DNA from 3 places in the Devosia sp. 2618 genome. Region 3 is predicted to be linked to each of the others. Evidence: riboswitches for the same ligand, from Rfam matches in the RefSeq annotation. Region 3 holds a riboswitch; each other region holds the start of a gene.

Region 1 (4,518 bases), 130 kb from region 3:
GCGCAGCACGTCATGATCGCGGATCGTCGCTTCGATGACTGCGAGCAGCTCGTCCTTGCTGCCGATGGATGGCAGGCGGACCGAGAAGCTGTCGAAATCGTCGTGCTCGTGGGTTTCGCCGCCATGTTCCAGCTCATGATGGCTGGGGCGGTTGGCGATGTCGTCTTCGGAGGACATGCCCATGCCGAGGAGCGCGGCGATATCGACGTGACCGTTACGGGCATGGATGACGCCGACCCCGGGGCGCAGTTCGGCGCGGATATTGGCTTCAACCTTGGCGAGCGTGGCCGCGTCGACCAGATCGGCCTTGTTGATGATGACCAGATCGGCGACCGAAAGCTGATCTTCGAACAGTTCACCCAGCGGGGTTTCGTGATCGAGCATTTCGTCCTGGCGGCGCTGCGCATCGACGGCGGCTTCGTCAGAGGCGAAACGGCCTTCGGCGAGGGCTGCGGCATCAGCCACCGTCACGATGCCGTCGATGGTGACCTGGGCCTTGATCTCTGGCCAGTTGAAGGCGCGGATCAGTGGCTGTGGCAAAGCAAGGCCCGAAGTTTCGATAACGATGTGATCGAACTTGTCCGGGCGGGCGAGCAGCGCCTGCATGGTGGGGATGAACTCATCGGCCACGGTGCAGCAAATGCAGCCATTGGACAGCTCGACCATATCCTCTTCGCGGCAGGTTTCGTCGCCGCAACCGGCGAGAATGTCCTTGTCGACGCCCAGATCACCAAACTCGTTGATGATCAGCGCGATGCGCTTGCCCTTGGGGGCGTGCGCCAGAAGATGGCGCACGAGGGTGGTTTTACCGGCGCCGAGAAAGCCGGTGATGACGGTGGTTGGGATCTTGGCGGTCATGCGGGCACTCCGGCCGTTGCGGTGACGCGATTGCGCGCGAACACGTCGTTCAGTTTGCCGAACAGAGTGCCGAGCACCAGCCAGAACACGGCGGACGTGCCCAGGGTGATGGCGGCAAATTCGGTGGCGAGATGGGCTGGCACGGCGCTTGGCTCATCGGGGCCGATCGGTGCGCCGATGATGTGGGGCGCAATGACCAGTGCTGCAGCAACCGCAAAGGCCCAGCCGGCGCGGGTTTTGGCGAGCAGCAGGATGGCGCCACCCGTGGCGAGCGCCGTACCGACCCACCAGAGCTGGCGCGGGAAGACTTCGGCGGCCGGCATGCCCGGCAATTCGGGCGCGAGGCCATAGGCCGGGGCCAGCGAGAAGGCGAGGAAGCCGGCAATGCCCCAGAGGTAGCCGTTGGCGAAGGTGATCGGAATATTAGCGAACATCGAGACGGCGCCGATGACCAGCGCGAAGCCGGCGGCGGCGAGGACGGTGGCGAGCGTGGTATAAGCGGTGCGCTCAAAGCCATCGGCGGGGGCCCATTCTTCGGGCTCTTCCTCAAGGGTGGCGATGGCGTCGTGGGTGTGGTCCTGCGCGACGGCTTCTTCGCCGTGGCTATGACCGCCGCCTTCACCTTCAAAGGTTTCGGCGTGGAGAATGAGGGGCGTGACGCGGAAATGCTGGATGACGGCGGTCAAAAGGCCAGCCGATAGCGCTGCGATAAGCGCAGCGGCAAACAGATTGCGGATCATGATGTTTCTCTCGATTTCCTGGTGGTCGCGCTTCCGATCCTCGGATCAAGTCCGAGGAGCAAACCGGTTCCCACTTTTGCTGGAAGCGCTCCGGACCCTGCCTTAGTGGCAGGGAAAGCCCATGGCATGACGGGTGTCGTGTGCGCCATTATGCAGGCGGAAATCGCCAGCAAAGCCAGTGCCGACCAGCAGGGTCAGACCGAGCAGCAGCGCCAGCGAACCGGCAACAACGCGTTGGGAAATCGAGAGTGACTGAGTGGCAGTCGTCGCTTTAGTCGTTGCATTCATAGCAGCACCCTCCGTGCGCGGAACAGATGGGCTTTACGCCCGGCGTTTGTATTGGCAGGTCTCCTGGCTTGCGGTGGAGACAGCGCCCTCGCCTTCCCAGCAGCCTTTCGGCCACCAGTGGCATAGTGAGAGCGCGCACCGCATACAGTTGCGGGGGCAGCCACGGAGTTGGTCCCTAATGGGTACGCCTCACCGTGTTCCCTTTCCTTCCCAACGAAAAATCGTCGGTCCGGGTATCCCCTTGCCGCTACGGACGCGGGGAACCAATACAGTTTGACATGTACGCCGCCCCTTGAGGGCGGTCAATCCGCCCTGCGGTTACTCGTCGCCTTCGGGGCCTTCATAGCTGATGCTGAGCACCTGGACCTGAACGGCCAGATCCTTGAGCAGCGGCTCGCTGGTGGGGATGGAGACTTCCCCGGATACAGGGTTCACATCGAGATCATCGGTGTCTTCATTGGTGGGGGCGAAGCGCAGCGAAATGTAGCAATTGCCCTCGACGTGGGCGAGCGTGCCGTCTTCGATACTGGCGTAGCCGCCATAATCCCACCAGAAGCCGCCAATGGTGAAGGGCGCCTGGTTGATGGCAACCACATCCTCGACGCTCATGCCGACGCGCACGCCCTGCGGTCCTTCCATGGACGGCGACAGATCAGCGTAGCTCAGGTCGGTCAGATTGGTTTCGTCCCACCAGCCAAATTCCATGGTCTTTTGCGGATCATTGGGGAAGACGGTAGTGGCGAGAATGGTGGTGCCCTCAGGGCCATCGACATTGCCGGTGACGACGTTTTCCTTGCCATAGGTCTTGATCAGCAGCGCTTCGGAACTATCGCGGCCAAACACGCCATCGCAGGCAAAGGTCGATGGGTCCTGGGCAAAGGCCGGGGATGCAAGGGCAGCACAGACGACAATGGCAGACATACGCAGCAACATGGCCGAACTCCTTGAGGCGGGCGCTACATCGCCGACGCCATCGACCTGGCGCCAATGGCCGACGGCGGCGAAATCTGCCATCAAATGGTCGTTGCCGCAATCGGGCTCGGTAGGAAGAACCGGTTTTGGTCAAGCGCCTCGTTGGTGGGCTGAAGCAGATTTGCGCGCGGCGGGTGGATGCGACTCGCACTAGGCAGAGAGCACGCTCAAGAGCAGAGGACCCCAGGATGAAACCCATCAAGTTTGACCGCGACGAGACCAAGGCCATTGTTGGAGAAATTCAGGACTATTTCCGCAACGAGCTGGATCAGGATATCGGCGTCATCCCGTCCGAAATGCTGATGCAGTTTTTCGCCGACAAGATGGGCGCCTATTATTACAACCGCGGCGTTTATGACGCGCAGGCGGCGCTCAAGGCCCGCATGGACAGCCTGCACGACGACCTGTTTGCGCTCGAGCAGCGCACCAAGCATTTGCGCTAGACAGCAAGTGGGGCGGCGACCGGGCCACTCTTATTGTCGAGAGTGATGCAGTTTCGCGCTTTTCCAAAAATGGCGTGGTGATATCTGTGAGGCGCCGGGTTCGTCCGGTGTCTTCAGGAGGAAGCCTTGGGCTTCAATTTCCCTACGCTGGCCCCAATCGGGCTGTTGGTTGCATCCAATATCTTCATGACCTTTGCCTGGTACGGGCACCTGAAATGGCCAACCTCGGCGCTGTGGGCCGCGGTGCTGATCAGCTGGGGCATCGCGTTTTTCGAGTATTGGCTGGCCGTGCCCGCCAACCGGATCGGCGAGGCGGTCTATTCGCCATCCGAACTCAAGACCATCCAGGAAGTCATTTCGCTTTCGGTATTTGCGGTGTTCACCGTGTTTTACTTCGGCGAGAAGCTGACACTGAACCACGGTGTGGGGTTCGGGCTGATCGGGCTTGGGGCGTTCTTTATATTTAAGGGGCCGTTGAAGTAGGCGGCTGGGGCGGGTCTTTGGAGGGGATACCCCCACCCGCCGTTCGGGCATAGCCCTCACGGCCTTCTCACCTAAAATCACGCCACTGGCGTGATTTTGCCTTCGGCCGGATCGAAGTCCCCCTTTTCAGGGGAAGGTTAGGTGGGGGTATTCTTGCTTTAGTGCACGTTACCCCTAGTGCACCGTCCCCGAGCCCCCGACCGCGACGATATTGTATGGCGCTCCATCGACCGGCAACTCGCCCGTCTTGGCGAATGTCGCGATGTCGATGAGGTGTACCTTGCCCGCATTGGGATCGGTCACGGCAACCACGTTCCCTGCGACGGCGATGCGAGGACGTGGCAGGCTCCATTCGCCGTCCATCGAATATGGATCGGTGACGGAAAGCGACTGGACCAGTTTGCCGGAGACCACGTCGAGCTGATTGAGCTTGCCGTCTTCGGTAAAGACATAGGCAAACTTGGGCCGGATCGGATCGACCGCGAAATGCACGCGGCGGGTTGGCAGGTCGACGAGGCGGAATGCGGTTGTCTCCGCTGGGTCGATAATGGCGACGTTGTCGGCACCGTAATTGCCGAGGAAATACTGCAAGCCGACACCACCAAGAAAGGTGGTGGATTTGCCGTCTGGCAGGCCGGCATAGGGCAGTTTTTCGATCTTGGGCTCACCCGAACCGGAGACGATCAACACGCCGTCGCCACAACCGATGATCACCAGATTGCCTGAACTGGCTT
Region 2 (4,518 bases), 1.3 Mb from region 3:
AGAGGCCGGGCAGGGCTGGTTCGCCGTTCCAGTAGCTATCGTTGCGCTCCGCATCGAGGCGGGCGGAGGTCAGACTGGTGACGGTGTAGGGGCCGGTATAAATGCCGGCATTGGTCAGCTTGGTCCAGTCGTCGCCAACGGCGTCGGCGGCCTCGGCGTCATAGATCAGGAAGATAGCTTCGTTGGACAGAATGCCGGGCAGTTCCGGCCATGGCGCGACCGTCGAAATGGTAATTTCCATGTTACCGGTTTTGACGAAGGTTGTGCCTTCGGGAACGGCACCTGTGGCGGAGTCCGATACGGCCATCTGGCGCTTGATGACGGCGAGAACGGCGTCGGCATCGAGCACCTTGCCATTCTGGAAAGTGATCCCATCGCGCACGGTAGCGACCCAGGTCAGCGCGTCCTTGTTTTCCAGGCTTTCCAGCAGCCAAGGCTGGTTGGTGCCGTCGGGATAAAACTTCATCAGCAGTTCGGCAACGCCAAATTCCTGCATCCAGAAGCCATCGACGGCCGGGTTCATCGTGCCGATGTCAAACGAGGTGACGATGCGTAACGGCGCTGGATCAGACTGCGCGGTGGCAGCCGAGACCGCTAAGGCGCTGGCCAGCAGGGCGAGTGTGAGACGCTTGAAAATCATGAATTGTCCTTGGTGGAAAGGGCAGGTTGGCGTGCGGCCTTGGCCGTATGAATGAGGAGGTCGTGGGCGGTCTGGCCCTGGACCAGAACTTCCGAAACGAAGCGGGCGAGGGCTGTTTTGTCGGCCAGGCGATACCATTCGCCCTTGGGATAAAGGGCGACCATCGGGCCTTGATTGCAGGGGAACAGGCAGCCGGTGCGGGCGGTGAGGCATTGAGAGGCAATGCCCTGTCTGTTGGTCTCGTCCTTGAGGGCATGCAGGAGCGAGGCAGCGTCGCGGTAGTGGCAGCGCGGGCCGGTGCAGACCAGCAGGTGGTGTCGAAAATCGGGTGGGTTCTGCCAGCCAGGTTTGCCCAGCGATGGTTTTGCCTTGGCGACGGGCGTGGCGTTGTCGGCGTTTTCAAGCGCCGTCGTCACGAAATGACTGAGCAGTGCCGGGTCATCGCTGGCTTCGCTGCCAACGGACAAGGTGACATCGTCGTTGCCGGGCAGAAGGCTCCAAGTGGCGAGCGCGCCAGGGAGCCAGGCGATCAGGCTTTCGGGGAAAGGCAGGCCAATCGGCTGGACGAGAATGGACGTATGCCCCTCATCGCGCAGGGCGTCGAGGGCCTGCGGCAGGTTCTGGTCGGTGCCTTCGAGGCGAACGAGACGGCTGGGCAGGGCGGTGGCTGCGGCAAGTCCGTTCGCCACCGTCGCAAAACGGCGAGCACTCAGATTGGCCAGCGAGATGACAAAGAGAATGGCGTCAGGCTGCATGACACGCCCCAATGCAGGACGCATGATCATGTGGATACGCCATTGGGTGGTGCCCAATGTTCATAATCAAAACTCCGCTCAAGCCGGTTAGGATCGGCTTTGGCGGGCGGGGTGTGCGCGCGCCGATAACCCCGTTGTCGGAACGGACAGGTTAGGCGCAAATGGCAGATAGGATGCTGGCGTGGCCGCAGTCATGACGTGTCCCCTGCCAGAACACCTCGTCTGGCTGCTTGGTATTGTGCTTGGGCAGGTCTCCTGGCTCACGGCTCTGATGCGGTTGCAGCCTTCCCAATCCTAAAAGGACCAGTGGCGATAGCAATCGCTTGCCGCTTACAGTTGCGAGGGCAGCCTCGGTTTTGGCCCCTGATGGGTAATCCGCACCGTGTTCCCTTTTAATCCGCGCGTCATGGCGGAACCGAAAGCTCGCGCAAGTTGGGGTGATTCTGGATGGGGATCAAGGCGCAGGTGTCGGCGTTGTGTCGCGGGGGCGCGTTGCGCCAACACTCTTGCTGCGTTTGCTGGTAAGACAGTGGCTAAGCTGGAGTTGGTGGCAGAAAACCTAGTCGTCATGCAGCCGCTTTTCGATTGGCTCGCCGATCCGGAAATTGTTGAACTGCACGTCTAGGCCAGCGCGGGTTGGGGAGCAGCACATCATGCCGGCTTGGACGACTTGGGGCATCGCCAGGTATGCGAGGCGGGCCATGCGCCATTGGCCGGTTTCGGCCTGTAATTGGACGCGCAGGGCTGTGCCGTGCCGCGTGACGCGGATGTTCAGGCCGTCGCGGAATGCGTTGGGCAGGGAGAGCATCGACCAATCGGATTGGTCATCGCGCGTTACCACGGTGCTGAAATGGAGCTCACCATCGGTATATTCGATGCCGGCCTTGATCCAGTTCTTGCCGTCGACGCGGACCATCAGGCCGGCCTGATCATAGAGTGCCGTGTAGTCGGCCTTGAATGTGACTGACATGGTGAAATCGCCGGACACTTCATCGTGGTAGAAGTGACCGTTGTCGTGCAGGAAATCGTAGAACGTGTTGTTCCAGAAATCCGTCTCCAGCGCGGTCCGAACAGCTAGCCCCTCACCATTTTCGGTCCAGTGAAGCGGCTCGTTGATCCAGCGCATAGTGGTTCTCCGTCAGTGCTGGAGACTACCCTATGGTCACGTTGGCAGTTTGGCTAGATTGCGCTAGGCCCTGCGTCGTCGATCGGACCATAGAAACGGACGTAGCGGAAGCGCCCACGAATGAGCCTGTCTAACTATGTCTTTGGGGGAGGCCCGGATGCTTTGGCCGCTGGGCCTGTCCGGAAAGGGCGATGGTGGAGGGGACTGGATTCGAACCAGTGTACGCTAAGCGGTCAGATTTACAGTCTGATGGATTTAACCACTCTCCCACCCCTCCACAACAACGTCGCTTGGGTAGGAAAACGAAGCGCTAGGCGTTTCGTTCGGGCGGTTTATGGTGGTCTGATGACAGAGTGTCAACACCCCTTTGGCAATGCTCCCAAAAAAACTGCTGGCCAATGACGTTAAGGCCAATTGCCGCCGTCGCGCCGCAGGGGCTTTTGGCTGCGTCATGCGCGCTAAAGTCTCGTTGATGACGGCGGGAAGGGGTTGCCAGTGTTGGTTGTGCCGCGCTATTGGCTAACACGTCGGTCATCGACCGGGCGGGTATAGCTCAGTGGTAGAGCAGCAGCCTTCCAAGCTGAATATGCGGGTTCGATTCCCGCTACCCGCTCCAAAAAACCACCAATTTCATCGAAGACGGTATCGGCGGAGATTGCTCTCCACCGAGGTTTTGCGTTGTCGGCTACAGCCAGCCGGCCAGCACACCGATGCCGCCAATGGCAAATACACCGCCGGCGAACTGGGCAGCGTATTTACCGTACTTGCCGATAAGGCGCGCGATTGCCGCTGTGCTGGCAATGCCTGAGAGATGGAGCAGGGCGGTTGCAACCGCGAAGCCGGCCGCGTAGGTCAGCCCGCTTGCGTCTGTCGGCATTTCAGCGCCATGGGCGTGTCCGTGGAACACTGCAAACAGGCCAACAAGCGTCATCGCGGCGGCAACAGGCATCGCCCGTCCAAGGGCGGCGGCGGCGCCGATCACTACGCTTGAGAGGGCAATGCCAAGTTCGACATAGGGGAGGTCGACCTGGGTCACGCCCAGCGCGAAGCCGGCGACCATCATGGTCACAAAGCTCAGCGGCACCAGCCACAGGGCGCGGCCACCCAGCACGAAGGCGAAAACGCCGCCAGCGACCATTGCCAGGACGTGATCGATTCCGCCGATGGGGTGTTCAAAGCCGTGAAAAAAACCGGCTGTGTCGCCGACGCCAGTGTGGGCGAAGCTGATTGTGGGGAAGAGGACCAGAATGGCCAAGGCCAGAAAAAGACGCATCATTATCCTTCCGGGGTCTTGTGCCCCTGAGTGATCGCAATCGGCGCCCGCCGGAACTTCCATATACTCGCATGCCATTTAATGGCTGCGCGCGGCGTGGTTGTAAATGGTGATCCATATGGCGCCGGTTATGCGTTATAGCTTTGCCACCGCAGCGTTGCGGGTTTGGGGTAAGGCGATCGTGCTGCTTGTTATTTTTCTCGTGCTTTTGCTGCTGCTGGTTCAGGTCTTTTTGCCCGGCCGCTATCTGACGGAACAGGTTGGCAATGCCGCCCAGATGGGACCGCGCGACGACCTGCCGGAACCGAGTCGCAATCTGGCGCGCGCCCGCCGCGCCCTTGGCAATCTGCAGGAAACGCTGCCGATTTTTCTGACGCTGGCCGTGCTGTCGATCGTGTTGGGCGAGCAGAGTTGGCTGGCGCTGATCGGCGCCTGGCTTTATCTGGTCGCCCGCGTCTCGCATGTAATTTGCTACATGAAGGGGCTTTCGCCATGGCGTTCGGTGTCTTTTATGGCCGGATTGCTGGGGAATTTGCTGATGGTGATCGCGCTTGTGCCCCATATTTGGGGCTAAGCTGCAAAGGGGTCTTGCGAAGCGCGCCCTTTGCCATTAGACACACCCTCGCCTGAAGGGGTTTAGCTCAGTTGGTAGAGCATCGGTCTCCAAAACCGAGGGTCGTGGGTTCGAGTCCCCCAGCCCCTGCCAGGCATCTATCTGACATCA
Region 3 (4,518 bases):
TTCACCACGGTGAAGTCGCCAGACATGTTCGATTTCACATAGAGGTTCTGATAGCCGGGCTCGATCGACTGGCTGACGCCGCAGATGTTGGAAATCGTCGCGGTCGGGGCAATCGCCATCGTGTTGGAATTGCGCATGCCGACGGTTTTGACGCGCTGGCGCAGCGTGTCCCAATCGAGCCGCTGGGTGCGGTCAATATTGATCTCGCTACGCGTCCGGGCCAGCAATTCCTGGCTGTCGATGGGCAGCACGCCCTGGCTCCACAGCGAGCCGTTGAACGATGCGTAAGCACCGCGCTCTTCGGCCAGATCAGCCGAGGCCGAGATGGCGAAATAGCTGATCGCTTCCATCGAGCTATCGGCAAATTCCACTGCTGCGTCCGAAGAGTAGGCCAGGCCCTGCGCCTGCAGCGCATCGGCAAAGCCCATCAGGCCGAGGCCGACCGGACGGTGACGGAGGTTGGATTTGCGGGCCTCCGGGATGGTGTAGAAATTGATGTCCACCACGTTGTCGAGCATGCGCATGGCCGTATCGACGGTGCGCTTGAGCTGATCGAGATCGAGCCCGTTCGGCCCGATATGGGCGAGCAGGTTGATCGAGCCGAGATTGCACACGGCAACCTCGTCCTTGGACGTGTTGAGGGTGATTTCGGTGCAGAGATTGGACGAGTGCACGACGCCGACATGCTGCTGTGGCGAGCGGATATTGCAGGGGTCCTTGAAGGTCACCCAGGGGTGGCCGGTTTCAAAGATCATGGTCAGCATCTTGCGCCACAGATCGAGCGCCTTGACGGTGCGGAACACCTTGAGCTGGCCGGCAGCGGCCTTGGCCTCGTAGCCTTCGTAGGCCGCCTTGAACGCTGGACCATAAAGGTCGTGCAGGTCCGGCGCTTCGTCGGGGGAGAACAGGGTCCAGTCGGCACCCGCTTCGACGCGCTCCATGAACAGGTCCGGCACCCAGTTGGCGGTGTTCATGTCGTGGGTGCGGCGGCGGTCGTCACCGGTATTCTTGCGCAGGTCGAGGAATTCTTCGATGTCGACATGCCAGGTTTCGAGATAGGCGCAGACCGCGCCCTTGCGCTTGCCGCCCTGATTGACGGCGATGGCGGTGTCGTTGGCAACCTTGAGGAAGGGTACGACGCCCTGGCTCTCGCCGTTGGTGCCCTTGATGTGGGCGCCGAGGCCGCGCACGGGCGTCCAGTCATTGCCCAGACCGCCGGAATATTTTGCCAGCAGGGCGTTGTCCTTGACCGCCTTGAAGATGCCGTCGAGGTCGTCGGCCACCGTCGTCAGGAAGCAGGAGCTCAGCTGCGGGCGCAGCGTGCCCGAGTTGAACAGCGTTGGCGTCGAGGCCATGAAGTTGAAGCTCGACAGCAGGTTGTAGAACTCGATGGCGCGCGCTTCGCGGTCGATTTCTCGGATGGCGAGGCCCATGGCGACGCGCATGAAGAAGGCCTGCGGCAGCTCGAACACCGCCCGGTCGACATGCAGGAAATAGCGGTCATAGAGCGTCTGGAGGCCCAGATACTGGAACTGGGTGTCGCGCTCCGGCTTGATGGCGGCGGCGATGCGCGCCACGTCGAAGCGGGCCAGTTCGGGGTCGATCAGTTCGGCTGCAATGCCCTTGGCCAGGTATTGCGGGAAGTATTCGGCATAGCGGGTCGCCATGTCGGCCTGAGTTGCCAGTTCGGTGCGGCCCGAGACATAGCTCAGCGCTTCGCGGCGCAGCTTGTCCAGCAGCAGGCGCGCCGAAACGAACGCATAGCTTGGCTCGGTTTCGACCAGCGTGCGGGCGGCCAAGATCGGCGCCAGCGCCAGCTCGTCGAGCGAAATGCCGTCATAGAGATTGCGGCGGGTTTCTTCGAGGATGACTTCGGGCTGCGCGCCTTCAAGGCCGGCACAGGCTTCGGTGACGACGGTGGCCAGACGCGCTTCATCGAGCGGCACGCGGCTACCATTGTCGAGCGTCATGGTCAGGCTGGTGGCGCTGGTTTCGACGGGCTTGGTGGCAGCAGCGCGAGCGCGGGCATGTTCTTCGCGATAGAGCACATAGGAGCGCGCAACCTTCTGGTGCTCGCCGCGCATCAGCGCCAGCTCGACCTGGTCCTGCACGTCTTCGATGTGAAAAACGCGGCCATCCTTGGCGCGGCGGGTCAAAGCGGTCACGACTTCGGTGGTCAGCTGTTCGACGATCTCGTGCACGCGGCGCGATGCGGCGGCCTTGTTGCCTTCCACGGCCAGAAACGCCTTGGTCAGCGCCACGCCGATCTTGGAAGAGTCAAAGGGGACGCTGCGGCCATTGCGCTTGATCAGCGAGAAGCCGGGCTCGGCGGCGACACGGCGGTCGTCGGCGTCGTGATAGGCGGGTGCGACACCATCGTCGGCACGGCTTGCAATATCGAGTTCAGTCATTGGACCCCAGGACCCCGTAGGTGGATGGCGGGGTACAGAAGGGGCGCGCGCGAGGACGTGACCAAGCGGCCAAGCCTGTGCTTCGCGACCAAATGGGACACCCCGCCCGTGGACGAATAAACCTGTCGTGGCAGGTATCTGGCTGGCGTGCTGAAGCACGCTTTCACAGTTGCGGGGGCAGCGCTGGACTGGAGGATGAACCCCGCACCAGCTTCCCTATTATCACCCGTCCTTGCGACCCGGATGACCACGACACACTAGATGTAGTGGTCCTATTCTAGATTCGCGTCAATGCCTTGCTGAGCAATTTTCCAGTCCATGTGGACAGCGGGGATATAACGATATCTTTATATCCCAATTGACAGCCGTCGCTTTGCCGTGCATCTTCAGCCTGCCCATGGTCCTCGCAAGAGGATAACAGGGAATCCGGTGCGGCTCATGCCTAGTCCGGAGCTGCCCCCGCAACTGTAGGCGGTGACGGATATCCACATGCCACTGGTGCAAACCGGGAAGGCGGATGTTCGGCCAATCCCGCGAGCCAGGAGACCTACCTTGGGATTGAACACTCCAATCACGCCGGTCGGGTGGACTGGTCGAGGACATGCCATGACGATTTTCTTGCCGCCGATTGCAGCCACAAGCCCAAGGCGAATGCGTCACTTCTGACGCCTGTTCAGCCCGCTTTTCCGCTTTTTCCGCGACCCGGCCATGGCGACCGTTCCGGTCTGCCGGTGGGCGCACCATTTTGCATCGGCACCATCATGACCAGATCCGCCAATCTCGGCTTTCCGCGCATCGGCGCACATCGCGAACTCAAAAAGGCCCTCGAATCCTACTGGAAGGGCGAAACCGACGCCGTGGCGCTTGAGGCCACCGCCGCCCAGTTGCGCGCCCGCCACTGGCAGCTGCAGCATCAGGCCGGGATCGACATCATCCCTTCCAATGATTTCTCGTTCTACGACCACATGCTCGACATGACCGCAGCGCTCGGCGCCATCCCGCCGCGCTTTGCCGGTATAGACAATCCACTGGCGCTCTATTTCGCCATGGCGCGCGGTACCAAGGATGCGCCGGCGATGGAAATGACCAAGTGGTTCGACACCAACTACCACTACATCGTGCCCGAATTTCACGCCGGTCAGCGCTTTGTGCTGTCGACCCGCAAGGCGCTGGATCAGTACAGCGAAGCCAAGGCGCTCGGCATCGAGACCCGCCCGGTCATCGTCGGCCCCGTCACGTGGCTGAGCCTGGGCAAAACCAAGGATGAAGGGCTCGATCCGCTGTCCCTGCTCGACGCAGTCCTGCCCGCCTATGTCGACCTGCTCGCCGCACTCAAGGCCGAGGGCACCCAATGGGTGCAGATCGACGAGCCAATCCTAGTGCTCGATCTCAGCCCTGCCCAGCGCGACGCCCTGAGCCGTGCCTACGCGGCGCTCGCGCCCGTCGCGCCCAAGATTATGCTCGCGACTTACTTCGGCGCCCTGCTCGACAATACCGAGCTGGCCGCCACCCTGCCTGTCGCCGGCCTGCATATCGACCTCGTCCGCGCCCCCGAACAATTGCCTGTGGTGCTCAAGGCTCTACCTGCCGACAAGGTCCTGTCGGTTGGCGTGATCGATGGCCGCAATATCTGGCGCGCCGATCTCGATGCTGCCTTTGCCTTGGTATCGAAAGCCTGGGATGCGGTGGGGCCGGATCGGCTGGAAATTGCGCCATCCTGTTCGCTGCTGCACACCCCGGTCGATCTCGACGGCGAGACCGAACTGGATGCTGAGCTGCTGTCCTGGCTTGCCTTTGCCAAGCAGAAGCTGGCCGAAGTCTCAGCCCTCAGTCTTGCCATGCAAAAGGGCAAGGGCGCGGCCAAGGCGGCGTTCGATGCAAGCGCCGCCGCCATTGCCGCCCACCGCAATTCGCCCCGCATTCATCAGCCAGCGGTCAAGGCTCGCGCCGCCGAGGCCATCGATCTGGCGCGACAGTCTCCGTTCCCCAGCCGGCGCCAACAGCAGCGCTCGCGCTACAACCTGCCCGCCTTCCCGACCACGACCATCGGCTCCTTCCCCCAGACCGCCGAGGTGCGCGAACAGCGTTCGGCCTTCAAGAAGGGCCG

Evidence for each region. Region 3 has a riboswitch for cobalamin ahead of metE (5-methyltetrahydropteroyltriglutamate--homocysteine S-methyltransferase). Riboswitches for the same ligand answer to the same signal wherever they lie in the genome.
Region 1: it holds a riboswitch for cobalamin, as region 3 does, so the genes downstream of both, ABIE28_RS13015 (CbtB domain-containing protein) here and metE (5-methyltetrahydropteroyltriglutamate--homocysteine S-methyltransferase) in region 3, are expected to answer to the same signal.
Region 2: it holds a riboswitch for cobalamin, as region 3 does, so the genes downstream of both, ABIE28_RS05840 ((2Fe-2S) ferredoxin domain-containing protein) here and metE (5-methyltetrahydropteroyltriglutamate--homocysteine S-methyltransferase) in region 3, are expected to answer to the same signal.

The regions. Positions count from the first base shown of each region.
Region 1 covers NZ_JBEPOO010000001.1:2,589,881-2,594,398, forward strand. The annotation lists gene cobW (cobalamin biosynthesis protein CobW) at 1-858, opposite strand, end outside; gene ABIE28_RS13010 (CbtA family protein) at 855-1,598, opposite strand; gene ABIE28_RS13015 (CbtB domain-containing protein) at 1,701-1,886, opposite strand; cobalamin riboswitch at 1,923-2,169, opposite strand; gene ABIE28_RS13020 (hypothetical protein) at 2,205-2,900, opposite strand; gene ABIE28_RS13025 (DUF2164 domain-containing protein) at 3,047-3,301, shown strand; gene ABIE28_RS13030 (DMT family protein) at 3,428-3,784, shown strand; gene aztD (zinc metallochaperone AztD) at 3,959-4,518, opposite strand, start outside.
Region 2 covers NZ_JBEPOO010000001.1:1,165,199-1,169,716, forward strand. The annotation lists gene ABIE28_RS05835 (ABC transporter substrate-binding protein) at 1-640, opposite strand, end outside; gene ABIE28_RS05840 ((2Fe-2S) ferredoxin domain-containing protein) at 637-1,425, opposite strand; cobalamin riboswitch at 1,624-1,831, opposite strand; gene ABIE28_RS05845 (DUF1349 domain-containing protein) at 1,955-2,521, opposite strand; tRNA gene ABIE28_RS05850 (tRNA-Tyr) at 2,714-2,798, opposite strand; tRNA gene ABIE28_RS05855 (tRNA-Gly) at 3,064-3,137, shown strand; gene ABIE28_RS05860 (HupE/UreJ family protein) at 3,207-3,794, opposite strand; gene ABIE28_RS05865 (MAPEG family protein) at 3,925-4,368, shown strand; tRNA gene ABIE28_RS05870 (tRNA-Trp) at 4,425-4,500, shown strand.
Region 3 covers NZ_JBEPOO010000001.1:2,462,129-2,466,646, forward strand. The annotation lists gene ABIE28_RS12390 (ribonucleoside-diphosphate reductase subunit alpha) at 1-2,411, opposite strand, end outside; cobalamin riboswitch at 2,524-2,678, opposite strand; cobalamin riboswitch at 2,793-2,980, shown strand; gene metE (5-methyltetrahydropteroyltriglutamate--homocysteine S-methyltransferase) at 3,173-4,518, shown strand, end outside.